Regions from separate parts of the Halomonas sp. BN3-1 genome, predicted to be linked through region 1. Evidence: predicted binding sites of a transcription regulator. Region 1 holds the regulator's gene; the other holds the start of a gene.
The links. Region 1 encodes PhoB, which activates phosphate uptake and scavenging genes when phosphate is short. Its sites were predicted from a motif close to TGTCATANNNNTGTCANA; they were not measured.

Region 2: the regulator PhoB is predicted to act here: its motif matches at 6,048-6,065, upstream of C9F12_RS04000 (DUF6482 family protein).

Annotation. Positions count from the first base shown of each region.
Region 1 covers NZ_PYVV01000012.1:37,133-44,961, forward strand. Annotated here, with positions in the region: gene recG (ATP-dependent DNA helicase RecG) at 1-1,734, shown strand, start outside; gene C9F12_RS16230 (hypothetical protein) at 1,780-2,136, opposite strand; gene C9F12_RS16235 (HU family DNA-binding protein) at 2,228-2,503, opposite strand; gene C9F12_RS16240 (FAD-dependent oxidoreductase) at 2,846-4,006, opposite strand; gene C9F12_RS16245 (chorismate lyase) at 4,167-4,805, shown strand; gene ubiA (4-hydroxybenzoate octaprenyltransferase) at 5,003-5,896, shown strand; gene phoB (phosphate regulon transcriptional regulator PhoB) at 6,011-6,700, shown strand; gene phoR (phosphate regulon sensor histidine kinase PhoR) at 6,761-7,829, shown strand, end outside.
Region 2 covers NZ_PYVV01000002.1:129,172-137,000, forward strand. Annotated here, with positions in the region: gene rnr (ribonuclease R) at 1-837, shown strand, start outside; gene rlmB (23S rRNA (guanosine(2251)-2'-O)-methyltransferase RlmB) at 1,003-1,743, shown strand; gene rpsF (30S ribosomal protein S6) at 1,908-2,279, shown strand; gene rpsR (30S ribosomal protein S18) at 2,325-2,552, shown strand; gene C9F12_RS03980 (hypothetical protein) at 2,563-3,414, shown strand; gene rplI (50S ribosomal protein L9) at 3,431-3,877, shown strand; gene dnaB (replicative DNA helicase) at 4,087-5,475, shown strand; gene C9F12_RS03995 (hypothetical protein) at 5,554-5,847, shown strand; gene C9F12_RS04000 (DUF6482 family protein) at 6,244-6,546, shown strand; gene C9F12_RS04005 (DUF393 domain-containing protein) at 6,688-7,068, opposite strand; gene C9F12_RS04010 (cryptochrome/photolyase family protein) at 7,065-7,829, opposite strand, start outside.

The DNA.
Region 1 (7,829 bases):
CGCGCCGGCGCGACCGGTCTGGAGATCTACCACCCGGAATATCGTCTGATCGGTGGCAGTGAACCGCCGGTGGAAGACCACCTGACACCGATCTACCCCACCACCGAGGGGCTTGCCCAGGCACGTCTGCGGGCGCTGATCGATCAGGCCATGACGCTGCTCGAAGAGACCCCCGAGGCGCTGCCGGACTACCTGCCGGAAAACCTGCGTCAGCGCTTCGGCCTGGCCTCGCTGCACGATAGCCTCGCCACCCTGCACCATCCGCCCCCCGACAGCGACGTCGAGGCGCTAAGCGACGGGCATCACCCGGCCACCCGGCGATTGGCCATGGAAGAGCTGCTGGCCCACCAGTTGAGCCTGCGCGAGGTGCGCCTGCGCATTCAGTCGGACGGCGCGCCGGAGCTGCCCAGCGGTCGCAGCCTGAAGACTCGCTTTCTGGCCCAGCTGCCGTTTTCGTTGACCGGCGCCCAGCGTCGCGTGCTCGACGAGATCGGAGCCGACCTGGCCAGGCCCGCGCCAATGCTGCGTCTGGTCCAGGGCGACGTCGGTTCGGGCAAGACCGTGGTGGCGGCGATGGCGGCACTGACGGCCATCGCCGGCGGCTGCCAGGCCGCCATCATGGCCCCCACCGAACTGCTGGCCGAGCAGCACTACCGCGCCTTCCGCGACTGGTTTGCGCCGCTGGACATCGACGTGGCCTGGCTGTCGGGCAAGCTCAAGGGCAAGGCGCGCCTGGACACCAAGGCCGCCATCGCCGACGGTCGAGCGCGCATGATCGTCGGCACCCACGCCATCTTCCAGGATGATGTGGTGTTCTCTCGTCTGGGCCTGGCGATCATCGACGAACAGCACCGTTTTGGCGTGCATCAGCGTCTGGCGCTACGCGAGAAGGGCGAACAGGGCGGGCTGACGCCCCACCAGCTGGTGATGACCGCCACCCCGATTCCTCGCACCCTGGCGATGAGCGCCTACGCCGACCTGGACGTCTCGGTGATCGATGAGCTGCCGCCCGGGCGTACCCCGGTGACCACCGCTGTGGTGCCGGACGAACGCCGGCCCGAGGTGATTCAGCGCATCCGCTCGGCCTGCGACGAGGGCCGCCAGGCCTACTGGGTCTGCACCCTGATCGAGGAGTCCGAGGCGATGACCTGCCAGGCAGCCGAGGTGACCCACGAGGAGCTGACCGAGGCTCTGCCGGGCCTGGCCGTCGGCCTGGTCCACGGGCGCATGAAGGCGGCCGAGAAGGCCGAGACGATGGCCGCCTTCAAGAGCGGCGAGCTGGACCTGCTGGTTGCCACTACGGTCATCGAGGTCGGTGTCGACGTGCCCAACGCCAGCCTGATGATCATCGAGAACCCCGAACGTCTGGGGCTATCGCAGCTGCATCAGCTGCGTGGCCGGGTGGGGCGCGGCAGTACCGAGAGCTACTGCGTGCTGCTCTACCATCCGCCGCTGTCGGAGTCCTCCAAACAGCGCCTGTCGGTCATGCGCGAGACCACCGACGGCTTCCGCATCGCCGAGCGGGACCTCGAGATTCGTGGCCCCGGAGAGGTGCTGGGCACCCGCCAGACGGGGCTGGCCCAGATGAAGATCGCCGACCTGGAGCGTGATGCCGACCTGTTGCCGCGCATCACTCCACTGGCCGATGCCCTGCTCGAGCAGGCAGCGGAGGCCAGCAGGCCACTGATCAGGCGCTGGCTGGGCGAGGAAGCCGGCCGCTATGGCCAGGTGTGAACCGGGTGTGGGCCAGGTGTGGGCCGGGTATGAATCAGGTGTGCCTCACAGGTGCTTGAGCAGACGCTGCAGCCGATCAAGATCCTGGGCGTCGCCCACCAGTCGCAGCTGGCCGGCCATCATGGCATCGAGGAAGGTGCGCTGGGAGGGGCGCCGGAGTACCTTGATCGCGGTCTGACTGTCCTGGAAGCGTAGTTCCAGATCGAGATCCACCGGCAGTCCGCGCTGACTCTCGATCCCCGTGGGACGCATGCGATAGTGGCGCGCGATGGACAGATCTTCGGTGGCGATGCCCCAGTCGAGCCCACCCCGGTCTTGCAGACGTTCGCAGAATCGCGCCTTGCGCTTGAAGGCCCGCTTGAGCATGACGCCCAGCAGCCACAGCATCAGTCTCAGGGTCATGTTGCCTCACCGGTCGACGGGTAGGCGCGGCCCGCTACCGGGCCGCGATATCGATCCACCGCCTGGAGGACAGGCGGTGGTAGTCGTCACCTCAGCGGGCGACTGCGTCCTTGAGCCCCTTGCCGGGCTTGAAGGCGACTGTCTTGCTGGCGGGAATCTTCAGCGGCTGGCCCGTCTGAGGGTTCTTGCCGGTGCGGGCGGCACGCTCGCGCACGGTGAAGGTGCCGAAGCCGATCAACGACACGTCCTGGCCGGAAGACACGCTACCGGTGATTTCGTCGAGGATGACGTTCAACACCTGGCTGGCCTTGTCCTTGGATAGATCGGCACGCTCGGCAATCGCCGCGGCGAGTTCTGGCTTGCGCATACAGCCCTCCTGGTTTGGCTTGATACTCCGGTGCCGTGACACCGGCATCATTGTTATGGAAACACTGTCCGAGTGTCCACACGGGCAGTCCCCGGCCCTGCGCCGTGACAACAGGATCGTTGACCACGACGATGAACATCACGGTGCGCTCAGCGCTTCCTGACTGTCTTTCGACTAGCGAGAGCCACCGCCGACGGGACCTTGCCTCTTCCATCGGTACGAAACCGGCGATACGACACCGGCCAGCCACACGTCGTGGCGGTCGTCCCCGATAGAATTGCCCTGCCTCGGTGGCACCTTCAACGACGGCTGTATCGCGTACAACCCGCGCCGTTGACGAACCTAGCCTAGCAACGGCGGTGCCGCCCGCGCCAGTTCGACTTTCCGACGAACGCATTTTCCCGTCAACGCAAAGCCCTGCAGACGCCCTTCGTCATCCTCGGCCAGGGCGCTGATATCCTCGCCGTCGGCCTCGATTCGCCAATGCACCTTGTCGGTCATCGGCGGCAGCGCCACCACCGGCAGCAGCGGCGTCTTGACCAGCACCGGCCAGGGCCCGTAGCGCACCTGGGTGGGACGACCACACAGGGTCGCAGCCAGCGCCTTGGCCGAAGCCTGCAGCGGCTGCACGTACATGGCATTGACACCGTCCACCGAGGCCACATCACCCAGCGCATGAACACGAGGATCGGAGCTTTTAAGATAGCGGTCGACGGCGATGGCATCATTATCTGTCGCGATACCGGCCTCTCGCGCCAGCCGAGAGCGCGGCTTCAGACCGGTGGCCACCAGCACCATATCCGCCTCCAGCTCATGGCCGTCGTCGAGGTGCACACCGATGTCACCACCGGCACCTTCGAGCCTGCTCACCAGACGGCCATGGATGACGTCGATGCCGGCCTCGATGAAGGCCTGGCTCAGGGTCTGACCCAGCCGCCGGGGCAGCAACCTGGGCAGCAACGAGGGTTCAGGGCCGACCAGGCAGACGCGATGACCACCGGCGTGCAGATCGTTGGCAAATTCACAGCCGACCAGTCCGAGGCCGACGATGGCCACCCGAGCCGGGCGCCCCAGCGCCTCGAGGCCTGCCGAAAAACGCCGATAGTCGTCGAGATCATTGATCGAGAACACCCGTCCGGCCAGGGCATCGGGAATCTCGAAGGGCGCCACGGGGCTGGCACCGGTGGCAATCACCAGATCCGACCAGGGCAGGCGTTCCTGGCCCAGGCTCAGGGTGCGCGACGCCAGATCGATGGCATCGACCCTGGTGTGGGGACGTACCACCGCGCCCAGTTGATCGGCCAGTTCCAGCGCCGAGCGCGCGGCCAGCCGGTCCGCCGCCAGGCCCTTGGCGAAGCCGGTGGACAGCAGCGGTTTGGAATAGTCATCGCCTGAGTCGGCGCTGATCAGGGTGATCGGTCGGTGGGCGTCCAGCGCCCGCACCTGGCGTGCCAGGCCTATGCCCGCCATGCCGGTACCGATGATGGTCAAGGGTCCTTGCATCGCTTCCTTCGACTCTGCCGACGACCGCCGGGCGGTCGCTGTTGAAGCTGGGCCGGCCCGTACGGGGCCACACCAGCGGGTGAGTGCTGGGCCACATGGTACACTATGCGCCGACCGACCGGAGCACCGCCTCCGGTGACGACAGCCCTGCCGAGGCCGCATGACACAGCTTCCTTCCACATTCCGCTCCCTGGGGGAGCGCTCGGGGTCCGGACCGGGTAATCCCGCGCCAGCCACAGCCTCTTCGCCGAATGCCGACGCGGCCGATATCGTCGACCCCGGCTGGGTGTCGCTGGCCTCCGGTGGCATCGCGGTGCCCGCTGACTGGCACGCCTGGCTGGCCTCGCGGGACTCCCTGACAGAACGCCTGATCGAGGCGGCAGGCGCCGGGCACTTTCGCGTACGCCTGCTGGCGGAGGCCAAGGGCCTGCCGTGGCCGGACGAGGCTCGCGTGCTGGGTCTGGCCAGCGACGAGCAGGCCTGGCTGCGCGAGGTCGCCCTGTGCGTGGACGAGGAGCCCTGGGTGGTGGCGCGCAGCGTGGCGCCGATCGTCGAGCGTCACGACGCTCCCTTCGAAGGCCTCGGCGAGACCTCTCTCGGCAGCTGGCTGTTTCGCCAGCCCGATCTCGAGCGCAGCGCCATTCAGATCGGCCGTAACTCGAGGCCGATCCACGGCTATACCGGGCTATGGCAACGCCGCTCGGTATTTCGTCACAGCGGCTGGGTGCTGCTGGTGCAGGAGAGCTTTATGCCGGCCATGGGCCGGGCGTTGTCGCTGTCGGCCTCTGCCACCGGCTGACTAGCTGTCGCTCACCGGCCGTCACCCCGCCATCGCCCTTCCGTCGCCACCTTCGGAGCGAGCCGCCTGGCTGGTCATGGCGGTCGGCTCGCGCTAGGCTGCGCCAAGGCTTCTCGGCGATGTTTCTCCGAGGAGCGACTGTTGCCCGGCTAACGCCTCATTTTCGCCTGACCTGCGCCAGAGCATGAGAGAGACCGATGGATCGTTCGCTGCTGCGTCCCCCTGGATACCTGAACCGAATTCCCGACTTTCTGGCGCTGATGCGTCTGGACCGCCCCATCGGTACCTGGCTGTTGATGTGGCCGACCCTGTGGGCGCTGTGGGTGGCCTCCGAGGGCATTCCGGCCCGTGACACCCTGCTGATCTTCGTCGCCGGCGTCTACCTGATGCGGGCGGCGGGCTGCGTGGTCAACGACTACGCCGATCGCCACTTCGATGGCCACGTCAAACGCACCAAGAACCGACCGCTGGCCACCGGCCGCATCAGTGAGCGGGAGGCCAAGGTGCTGTTCGTGTGCCTGCTGGGATCGGCCTTCGCGCTGGTCTGGCTGACCAACGGCTTTACCGTGTGGCTGTCGTTGATCGGAGCGGTGCTGGCCGCCAGCTATCCCTTCATGAAACGCTACACCCACTTCCCCCAGGTGGTGCTGGGCGCAGCCTTCTCCTGGGCCATTCCGATGGCCTTCGGCGCGGTGCTCGGCGAAGTCCCGATGGTCGCCTGGCTGCTGTTTACCGCCAACGTGCTGTGGACCGTGGCCTACGACACCGAATACGCCATGGTCGACCGCGACGACGACCTCAAGATCGGCATCAAGTCCACCGCGGTACTGTTCGGCCGCTGGGACACCCGCATCATTGCGCTATTGCAGCTGGCTACCCTGGGGCTGCTGGCCTGGGCCGGCAGCCTGCTGGCGCTGGGCGGCTTCTTCTGGCTCGGCTGGCTGGCCATGGGCGCGACCTTTGTCCACCAGCAGCGGCTGATCAAGAGCCGTGACCGCGACCGTTGCTTCCAGGCCTTTCTCAACAACCACTGGTCGGGCCTATTGCTGTTCGCCGGACTCGGACTGAGCCTCTATCCCTCCCTCGGGTGAGGGAAATGCCCGTCTCGGTCGCTCGACAATGGATACAATGTCATCTAATTGTCACATTGACGTGGTGTCATTTGTCACCGTCGAGTGTAAGACCCTGACCAAGAGGCTCCCGGGATGACCGCCAAGACCGTACTGATCGTCGATGACGAAGCCCCGATCCGCGAAATGATCGCGGTGGCGCTGGAAATGGCCGACTACCGGGTGCTCGAGGCGGACAATGCTCAGGCCGCCCACGCCATCATCGTCGATGACCAGCCAGACCTGCTGCTGCTGGACTGGATGATGCCGGGCACCAGCGGCATCGAACTGGCCCGCCGGCTCAAGCGCGAGGAAACCACCGCAGAGCTGCCGATCATCCTGCTCACCGCCAAGGGTGAGGAGGACAACAAGATCCAGGGCCTCGAAGCCGGCGCCGACGACTACATCACCAAGCCATTCTCGCCGCGAGAACTGGTGGCCCGCCTCAAGGCCGTGCTGCGACGCGCCACTCCGCGGGGCGTCGAGGACCCGGTGGAGGTGGAAGGCCTCAAGCTCGACCCGGTCAGCCATCGCGTCAGCGTCGACGGCAAGTCACTGGACATGGGCCCCACCGAATATCGCCTGCTGCAGTTCTTCATGACCCACCAGGAGCGCGCCTACACCCGTGGCCAGTTGCTCGATCAGGTCTGGGGTGGCAACGTCTACGTGGAAGAACGTACCGTCGACGTGCATATCCGCCGCCTGCGCAAGGCCCTGGGGGAACCCCATCAGCAACTGATCCAGACCGTACGCGGTACCGGTTATCGCTTTTCGGCCAAGGTCTGAGCGAGCCATCGACGCAACGCAGCACCAGGAGGGATGAGGTGAACGGAGCCGAGAACTGACGTGGGTCGTCTGTGGAGACGAGAAGTCTGGCGCCTGGCCGTGCTGGTGGGTCTCGGCGCCTTGCTGGGCTGGCCGTTCTCGCTGTCCAGCGTAGGCATCGGCCTGGGCCTGGCGCTTGGGCTCAGCTATCACCTGCGCAACCTGCACGCGATGCACGACTGGCTGACCCACCGCCCCCAGCAGGAACCTCCCACCGCCAGTGGCCTGTGGGGCGAGCTGTTCGATCGCCTCTATCGCTACCAGAAAGGCCAGCGGATCACTCAGCGCCGCCTGCGCTCGACCCTCCAGCGTATCCAGGAGTCGTCCGAGGCGATGCGCGACAGCGTGGTGATGCTCGATCGCCACGGCGACCTGGAGTGGTGGAACAGCTCCGCCGAGCGCATGCTCGGCCTGAAGCCGGCGCTGGACCGCGGCCAGCACATCACCAACCTGCTGCGCGACCCGCGCTTCGTCGGCTACTTCAATGCCCGTGACTACCGCGAACCGCTGAGCCTGCCCTCCCCCATCGACGAGAACATGATCCTGCAGTTCCAGATCACCCTGTACGGTGACGATGAACGCCTGGTCATGGCCCGCGATATCACCCGTCTGCATCGCCTGGAACAGATGCGCCGCGACTTCGTCGCCAACGTCTCCCACGAGCTGCGCACGCCGTTGACCGTGCTCACCGGCTACCTGGAGACCTACAGCGACATGGCCGGCATGCTGCCGGAGCGCCTGGGCAAGGGGGTCGCCCAGATGCAGAGCCAGACGCGCCGCATGCAGAATCTGGTCAACGACCTGCTGCTGCTGTCACGACTCGAGAACGACCAGGGCGGCAGCGACCACGTTCGCCTCGACCCCACCACCCTGCTGCAGGCGGTAAAGCGCGACGCCGAGGCATTGTCAGGCGGCCGCCAGCAGATCGAGGTGGTCGTCGAAGAATCGCGCAGTCTCACCGGCAGCGAGAAGGAGATGCACAGCGCGGTCTCCAACCTGGCCTTCAATGCGGTGCGCTACGCCGGTGACGGCGCCCATATCACGCTACGCTGGCGTGCCTACGGCGAAGGCGCCTGCCTTGAGGTGGAAG
Region 2 (7,829 bases), on a different contig from region 1:
AAGGGTCGCGACGATGCCGACATCATTCAGACGGTGATGCTGCGCTCGATGAGTCAGGCGGTGTATTCGCCCCACAACGAGGGCCACTTTGGCCTGGCCTACCCGGCCTACGCCCACTTTACCTCGCCGATTCGTCGCTATCCCGATCTGCTGGTGCACCGCGCCATTCGTTCGGTGATCCGCGGACCGCGCCAGACCAACACCGTGCTGCGCGCCGAGGGCGCGCCGGTGGAGCCGCCGACCAAGTGGTGTCCCTATACCTTCGAGCAGATGCTCGAACTTGGCGAGCACTGCTCGATGACCGAGCGTCGTGCCGACGACGCCACCCGTGACGTCGAGGGCTGGCTCAAGTGCGAGTTCATGTCCGACAAGCTCGGCGAGGTCTACGACGGTACCATCGCCTCGGTCACCCAGTTTGGTATCTTCGTGCGCCTCGACGCGTTCTATGTCGAGGGACTGGTCCACGTCACCTCCTTGCCGTCGGACTACTACCACTACGAGCCCGAGAAGCATCGTCTCAAGGGCGAGCGTACCGGCACCAGCTATCGTCTGGGCGATGGGGTCACCGTTCAGGTGGCTCGGGTCGACCTCGACGAGCGCAAGATCGACTTCGAGATGGCCGACGACAAGCCGCGCCCTCGTCGGGCACCGCGCAAGCGTCGCGACGCAGGCACCCAGAGTCAGGGCAAAGGCCAGGGCAAGGGGCGTGGCGGCAGGTCGGCCCAGGGCGATACCAAGCGCCGTGCCGACGGCCCCTCCGGGGTCGGCGAACAGGACGCCCCGAAGAAGAAGGGCGGACGTCGGCGCCGCGGTCCGCGGCGTGGCAACAAGGGATGAACACCCGCGTGATGATTGACCAGGAGGCCGCCCGTGGCCAAGCATGATTCAAGACGCCGTCGCCACGGCCAGAGCCAGTCCCAGACGCATGACCAGGCGCGTACTCAGGCGCGTGGCAAGGGACGTGGTCAGCATGGTCCGGCAGTGCCGAACGGCCTCGACAGTGTGTTCGGCGTTCACGCCGTCCGGGCGCTGCTGGAGCGTGGCGAATCACCCAAGGAACTGTGGGTGCAGGAGGGCGACGCCGGGCGTCGTCTCAGTGAGCTGGTCGATACCGCGCGCAGTCGCGGCGCCAGGCTCAGGAGCGTGCTCCGTGAAGAGCTCGACGGCCTTTCCCAGGGTGCCTCCCATCAGGGTATCGTGGCGTTCTGTCCGCCACTGGCGCCGGAGGGCGAGGAGTCCCTGTGGCACAAGCTCAAGGCCTGGCCGCTGGAGACGCCGCCGCTGCTGCTGATCCTCGATGGTGTCACCGACGTTCACAACTTCGGCGCCTGTCTACGCAGTGCCGATGCCGCCGGGGTGCACGGCGTGATCGTGCCCAAGGACAAGTCGGCACCGCTCAACGCCACCGTGCGCAAGGTGGCCTGCGGTGCCGCCGAGAGCGTGCCGGTGTATCAGGTGACCAACCTGGCCCGCGCCATGGCGCGACTGAAGGAAGAAGGGGTGTGGATTACCGGTACCGCCGGCGAGGCCGACGCCAGCGTCTTCGCTGCCGACTTCACCGGGCCCATGGCGCTGGTGATGGGGGCCGAGGGCAAGGGCATGCGTCGGTTGACCCGGGAGGCCTGCGACAACCTGGTCAAGCTGCCCATGGCGGGCACCGTCTCGAGTCTCAATGTGTCGGTGGCCACCGGCGTCTGTCTGTTCGAGGTGGTACGCCAGCGCGAACTCAAGGCCCGCGGGTGACGGTGTCGCTCCAGCATCGGCTTGCAACCCTGATCACAACTCCGTAGAATCTGGGCGCCCGTGCGTTCTGCGCGGGACAGGCTAATTGTTATTCACTCCTTGCTTCCCCCGGCGCCGAGACTACTCAGGCCCCTGCGGAAGCTGCCAAACCGAAAGGAGAATCCATGCGTCACTACGAGATCGTCTTCATGGTCCACCCGGACCAGAGTGAGCAGGTTCCGGCCATGGTCGAGCGCTACACCAGCATCGTCACCGAGAACGCCGGTACTGTTCACCGTCTCGAGGATTGGGGCCGCCGTCACCTGGCCTACCCGATCAACAAGATCCACAAGGCTCACTACGTGCTGATGAACGTCGAGTGCAGCGGCGAGACCCTCGAGGAAATCGAGAACATCTTCCGTTTCAACGACGCCATCATTCGCAGCCTGGTGGTGCGCTGCAAGGAAGCCATCACCGAAGCGTCTCCGATGATGAAGCCGGTGGAAGAGAAGCGTGCCCGTCGCGAAGAAAAGCCGCGCACCGCTGAATCCGCCTGAGCCGCGCATCACTAGCTCTGCAACGCACGTATAAGGAGTCTTTCCATGGCACGCTTTTTCCGTCGCCGCAAGTTTTGCCGTTTCACCGCTGAAGGCGTGAAGCAGATCGACTACAAGGATCTGGACACGCTCAAGGCCTACATCACCGAGACCGGCAAGATCGTTCCCAGCCGCATCACCGGTACCAAGGCCCGTTACCAGCGCCAGCTGTCCACCGCGATCAAGCGCGCACGCTACCTGGCCCTGCTGCCTTACACCGACAGCCACCAGTAAGTCGTCGCCGATGCTGCCCGTCGCCCGATGGTCGATGAAAGGCATGCCCCAGGCGACTCTGGTCGCGCTGGTGGCGTCTGCGGTGCCCTGGCTGTTCTGGTTCGGGGCGGCGATTGCCGCTCTGGTGACCTTGCGCAAGGGCATGGCACCGGCGATGCCGGTGATCGCCGCTGCGGCGGTGCCGGCAGGCTGGTGGTGGACCCAGGGAGATCCGATCCCTCTGGCGACCACCCTGCTGGCGCTGTTGATGGCCATCGTGCTGCGCTCCCGCATGCGCTGGGGCGAGGCGCTGATCCTGGGGTCGCTGGCCGGCGCTGCGATGATCCAGTTGGGGGTGTTCCTGCCCAAGGCAGACACCGCCCTGATGCTGGAGCAGCTGCGCCAGAGTTCCTCCGAGGTGGCGGCCATGCTCGACGAGCTGGCTGCCCAGGGGCTCGACGCCAGTCGGCTGGCCGAGCTGGTCATCAGCGGTGTCACCGGTCTGGTGGTGATGCTCGCTGCGGTGGCCTGTCTGGCCCTGGCACGCAGCTGGCAGGCGGGGCTCTACAACCCGGGAGGTTTCCGGGAAGAGTTCCACGCCCTGCGGCTCACCCCGAGGGAGCTGATCCTGTTGGTGGTGCTGGTGATCGCCGGCACCCTGCTGGGTCTCCCCGGGATCGGCATGCTGGCCTGGATTCCGCTGCTGATGGCCGGCATCGGCCTGACACATGGTGTAGTTGGACGTAAGGGAATGAACGGGTTGTGGCTGGTCGCGTTCTATCTGCTGCTGATCACCACCTGGCCCATGATTCTCATCGTGCTGGTTGTGGCCCTGATCGATACCTTCGCGGACTTCCGCGGGCGTCTGGGTCACAACAACTGACATAGAGGTTTACGAGATGGAAGTCATTCTGCTCGACAACATTGGCAAGCTGGGCGGTCTCGGTGACAAGGTCACCGTCAAGCCTGGTTACGGCCGCAACTACCTGGTGCCCTACGGTCTCGCCGTGCCGGCCACCAAGGACAACATCGCTGCCTTTGAAGCCCAGCGTGCCGAGCTCGAAGCTCAGGCCGCCGAGCGCAAGGCCGAAGCCGAAGCTCGCGCCGAGCAGCTCAACGACATCGAGCTGTCTCTGGTCGCCAAGTCTGGCGACGAAGGCAAGCTGTTCGGTTCCATCGGTCCGCGTGACCTGGCCGAGGCGATCTCCAGCGCCGGTATCGACGTCGCCAAGAGCGAAGTCCGCATGCCGGAAGGCCCGATCCGCCAGACCGGCGAATACGACATCGTGCTGCACCTGCATGCCGACGTCGACGCCACCGTGCGCGTGGTGGTGGTGGCCGAGTAAGGTCGTCTCCCACGGCAGTGGCAAGGGCGCGGGAGTCACATCCCGCGCCCTTTTTTGTGGCTCGCGATCGCCCGCACGGGTGATCGTGCGACGGACCCGGCTTCGGGTAGACTAAGGCTTGTCTGGAGAGTGGCTGCGCTCGTCGACTTTTCGGACACAGCCTGGATCCAGTGGCATGGCGCCGTGAACAACAGCGAAGAGACAAGCGCATGAGTGACGTCCAGACCATCGATCGTGAAGCCGCGGCGCTGAAGGTTCCGCCGCACTCGGTGGAGGCCGAGCAGTCGGTGCTGGGTGGCCTGATGCTCGACAATCAGGCCTGGGACAATATCGCCGACCGGCTGGTGGCCGACGACTTCTATCGCTACGAGCATCGCCTGGTGTTCAACGCCATGGTGGCGCTGGCCGAGTCGAGCCGTCCGCTGGACGTGGTGACCCTGTCCGAGGCCCTGGAGGGGCGCGACCAGCTCGACACCGTGGGCGGGCTCGCCTACCTGGCGGAGCTGGCCCGCAACACTCCCTCGGCCAGCAATATCCGCGCCTATGGCGACATCGTGCGCGAACGCGCCACCCTGAGAAAGCTGATCCAGGCGGCCAACCAGATCGCCGACGGCGCCTTCAGCCCCAATGGGCGTCCTGCCGATGAGCTGGTCAACGAGGCCGAGCGGCTGGTGTTCCAGATCAGCGAGGATCGCCCCAAGGCCGGCGGCCCCATCGGCATGAGCGAACTGCTGACCAAGGCCGTCGATCGCATCGACGAGCTGTTCAACATGAAAGGCGAGATGACCGGCCTGTCGACCGGCTTTCGCGATCTCGATGACATGACCTCCGGGCTGCAGCCCTCCGACCTGGTGATCGTCGCCGGCCGCCCGTCCATGGGCAAGACCACCTTCGCCATGAACCTGGTGGAGCACGCGGTGGTGTCCAGCGACAAGCCGGTGATGGTGTTCTCCATGGAGATGCCGGCGGACTCGATCATGCTGCGCATGCTGTCGTCACTCGGGCGTATCGACCAGACCCGAGTGCGCTCCGGTCAGCTCGAGGACGAGGACTGGCCGAGGTTGACCTCGGCGGTCAACCTGCTCAAGGACAAGCAACTGTTCATCGATGACACCGCTGCGCTGTCGCCCAACGAGATGCGCTCACGGGTGCGTCGCGTGGTGCGCGAGCACGGCAACCTGGCGATGATCATGATCGACTACCTGCAGTTGATGCAGGTGCCGGGGTTCGGTGACAACCGTACCGGCGAGATTTCGGAGATCTCGCGCTCGCTCAAGGGGCTTGCCAAGGAGTTCGGCTGCCCGGTGATTGCGCTGTCGCAGCTCAACCGCTCGCTGGAGCAGCGCCCCAACAAGCGTCCGGTGATGTCGGACCTGCGTGAATCCGGGGCCATCGAGCAGGACGCCGACCTGATCGGTTTCGTCTATCGTGATGAGGTCTACAACCCGGATAATCCCGACAACAAGGGGCTCGCCGAATTCATCATCGGCAAGCAACGTAATGGTCCCATCGGGACGGTGCACATGGCCTTTATCGGCAAGTACACCCGCTTCGAGGATCTGGCGCCGGACAGCTACGGTGATACCTTCGGCGAATAAACGTGCTTGAGCCTGACCGACGGGCTCGTATAATGCCGCCCCTTGCGATTTCGACAGACACAGTGAAGGAGACCTGACATGGCAGGCGGATTTCGACGCGGCAATCGCCGTCGCGCGCCCAAGCTGGAAGCCCGTGGTGAGTTGACCTCGGTGGAACGGGAAGGCCCGTTCAAGGAATGGCTCGGCATGCCCGATCTGTATCGCTATCACCTGGTAGTGGACGGCGTGGACTACAGCTACCAGACAGAAGACTCCGAGCTGCCGGTGCAGATCGGCGACAAGGTGGTGTTTCGCTACAAGGAGACCAAGGCCGGCAATTGGGTCGACCGCAACTCCCTCGGCAAGGCCATCGATCCCTCCGACTACCAGTAGTCTCACCGCCGGATCCGTCGCCCGCGAGCATTCGTGTCGCGGGCCTTCGTTTTCTCTCCTTCAAGCCCTCCACTTCCCCCCGCAAAGGCGCTGCCTGCCGCTGAAGACCCCCTTTTCTCCGCCGCGATCATGGAGGTCGTTTAACTCGCTGTGCGCGCGAAACGGCCAATATGTATCCAGATCAGAGAAATTCTTCACACCGTCACGGGAATGTCACCCGAAGGGCCCAGGCTGTGCCATGATCAGAGAGTCACATGCGCGGCACAGGGAAATGAAACGAGCGTCATGGTCTGCCGAAACATCATCGGCACGCTCGTCGCCGTAGTGTCGTCACATAAGGAGGGCGGGGGCCACAGAACCCCCGTCGCGACAGGATGAAAAGAGGCGAAAGATACGATGGAAATTAATGATCTCAAGGCCTTTGTCGGCCGCCACGACAACTTCGAGATTCGCGTGATCGGCCATGCCGGCAGCCGTTTTTACCAGGTCGAACTGGAAGACGTGGAAGGTGCCCGCAAGATGCTCTGCCGCCGCGGCAAGCCGGTGTTGTTCCGCTCGCTGGACGACGTCTACCTGGAGCTCAAGCGTGCCGGTATCCACCGCGCCTACCTGGTCCAGCACGTGGCCCACGACGAGGTGATCGGTCGCGAGGCCCACTATGCCGAACCGCTGGCCTCACGTATGCCCCTGGTGTTTTGAGTGACATCGTTCCACACCACCCTGGTGCTGGAACCCTCTCGACGGCAGTCTCGCCGTCTCTGCCTTGCCACTGATGTACCCACGTTCACCGCACAAGTCCCTGGCGCAAGCTGCCAGGGCCCTTGGCGGTGTCGACCTGCCTTATCGCTTCCTTTGATGCCCTGTTAGCCAGGGGCGCAGTCGGGCGAAGCCCAGATAGCCGATGTCCAGCAGTCCACGCAAACCGGGTACGCTGCTTAGCTGCACCCAACGGCGATGACCCAGCGTCGCGTACAATGCGCGAGTGGCATCCATGCCGATGAACCAGCGACCTGTGGCGTCGCGCAGGTGCAGCTTGCCCAGCATGTCATCGAAGCGCTGGCCCCAGGCCTCGGCGCAAAAATCGTCGTCGCGGATATCGATAAAGTGGATCAGCCGGCTGCGCGGATGCCGCCTCAGCCAGGCGATCTCCTTGCGGCATAGTGGGCACTGACCATCATGAAACAGCGCAAGCGGTGTGGCGAGTGTCTCGAACCGATTCATGGATTCGCTCCCTGAGGTCGATAGCCGTCGCGGTGGGGACCCTGACCGTAGCTCGGTTCGCATGCCAGGTTGTCGAGAAAGGACGTGGCCTGGCGGCGCATGGCGCTGCGCTTGTCATCGCTCATGCGGCGCAGCGAGCCATAGATCAGCTTCATGCGAGGATTGCTCGCCAGGGTGTCGGCGTGACGTTCGAGAAAGTCCCAGTAGAGGCTGTTGAAGGGACAGGCGTCTTCGCCCAGGGTCTTTTTCACGTCATAGCGACAGTGGCGGCAATGGTCCGACATCCGATCGATGTACTTGCCTGACGCACAGTAGGGCTTCGAGCCCATCAGTCCACCGTCGGCGTGCAACACCATGCCAAGCGTATTGGGCAATTCGACCCATTCGCAGGCGTCGGCGTAGACCGCCAGGTACCAGTCGCACAGGGCCTCGGGGCTGACGTCGCACAGCAGAGCAAAGTTGCCGGTCACCATCAGACGCTGGATATGGTGCGCGTAGGCGTTGTCCCGGGTCATGCCAATCGCGCGGGATAGACAGCGCATGTCGGTGTCACCGCTCCAGTAGAAGTGGGGCAGACCCCTGCGGGCCTGCAAGGCGTTATAGCCCTTGTAGTCCGGCATACGGGTCCAGTAGATGCCCCTGACGTACTCTCGCCAGCCGAGGATCTGGCGGATAAAACCTTCCACCGCATTGATCGGTGCATGCCCCTCGAGATAAGCGGTTTCGGCGGCCTCGCAGACTTCTCTCGGGCTGAGCAGGCC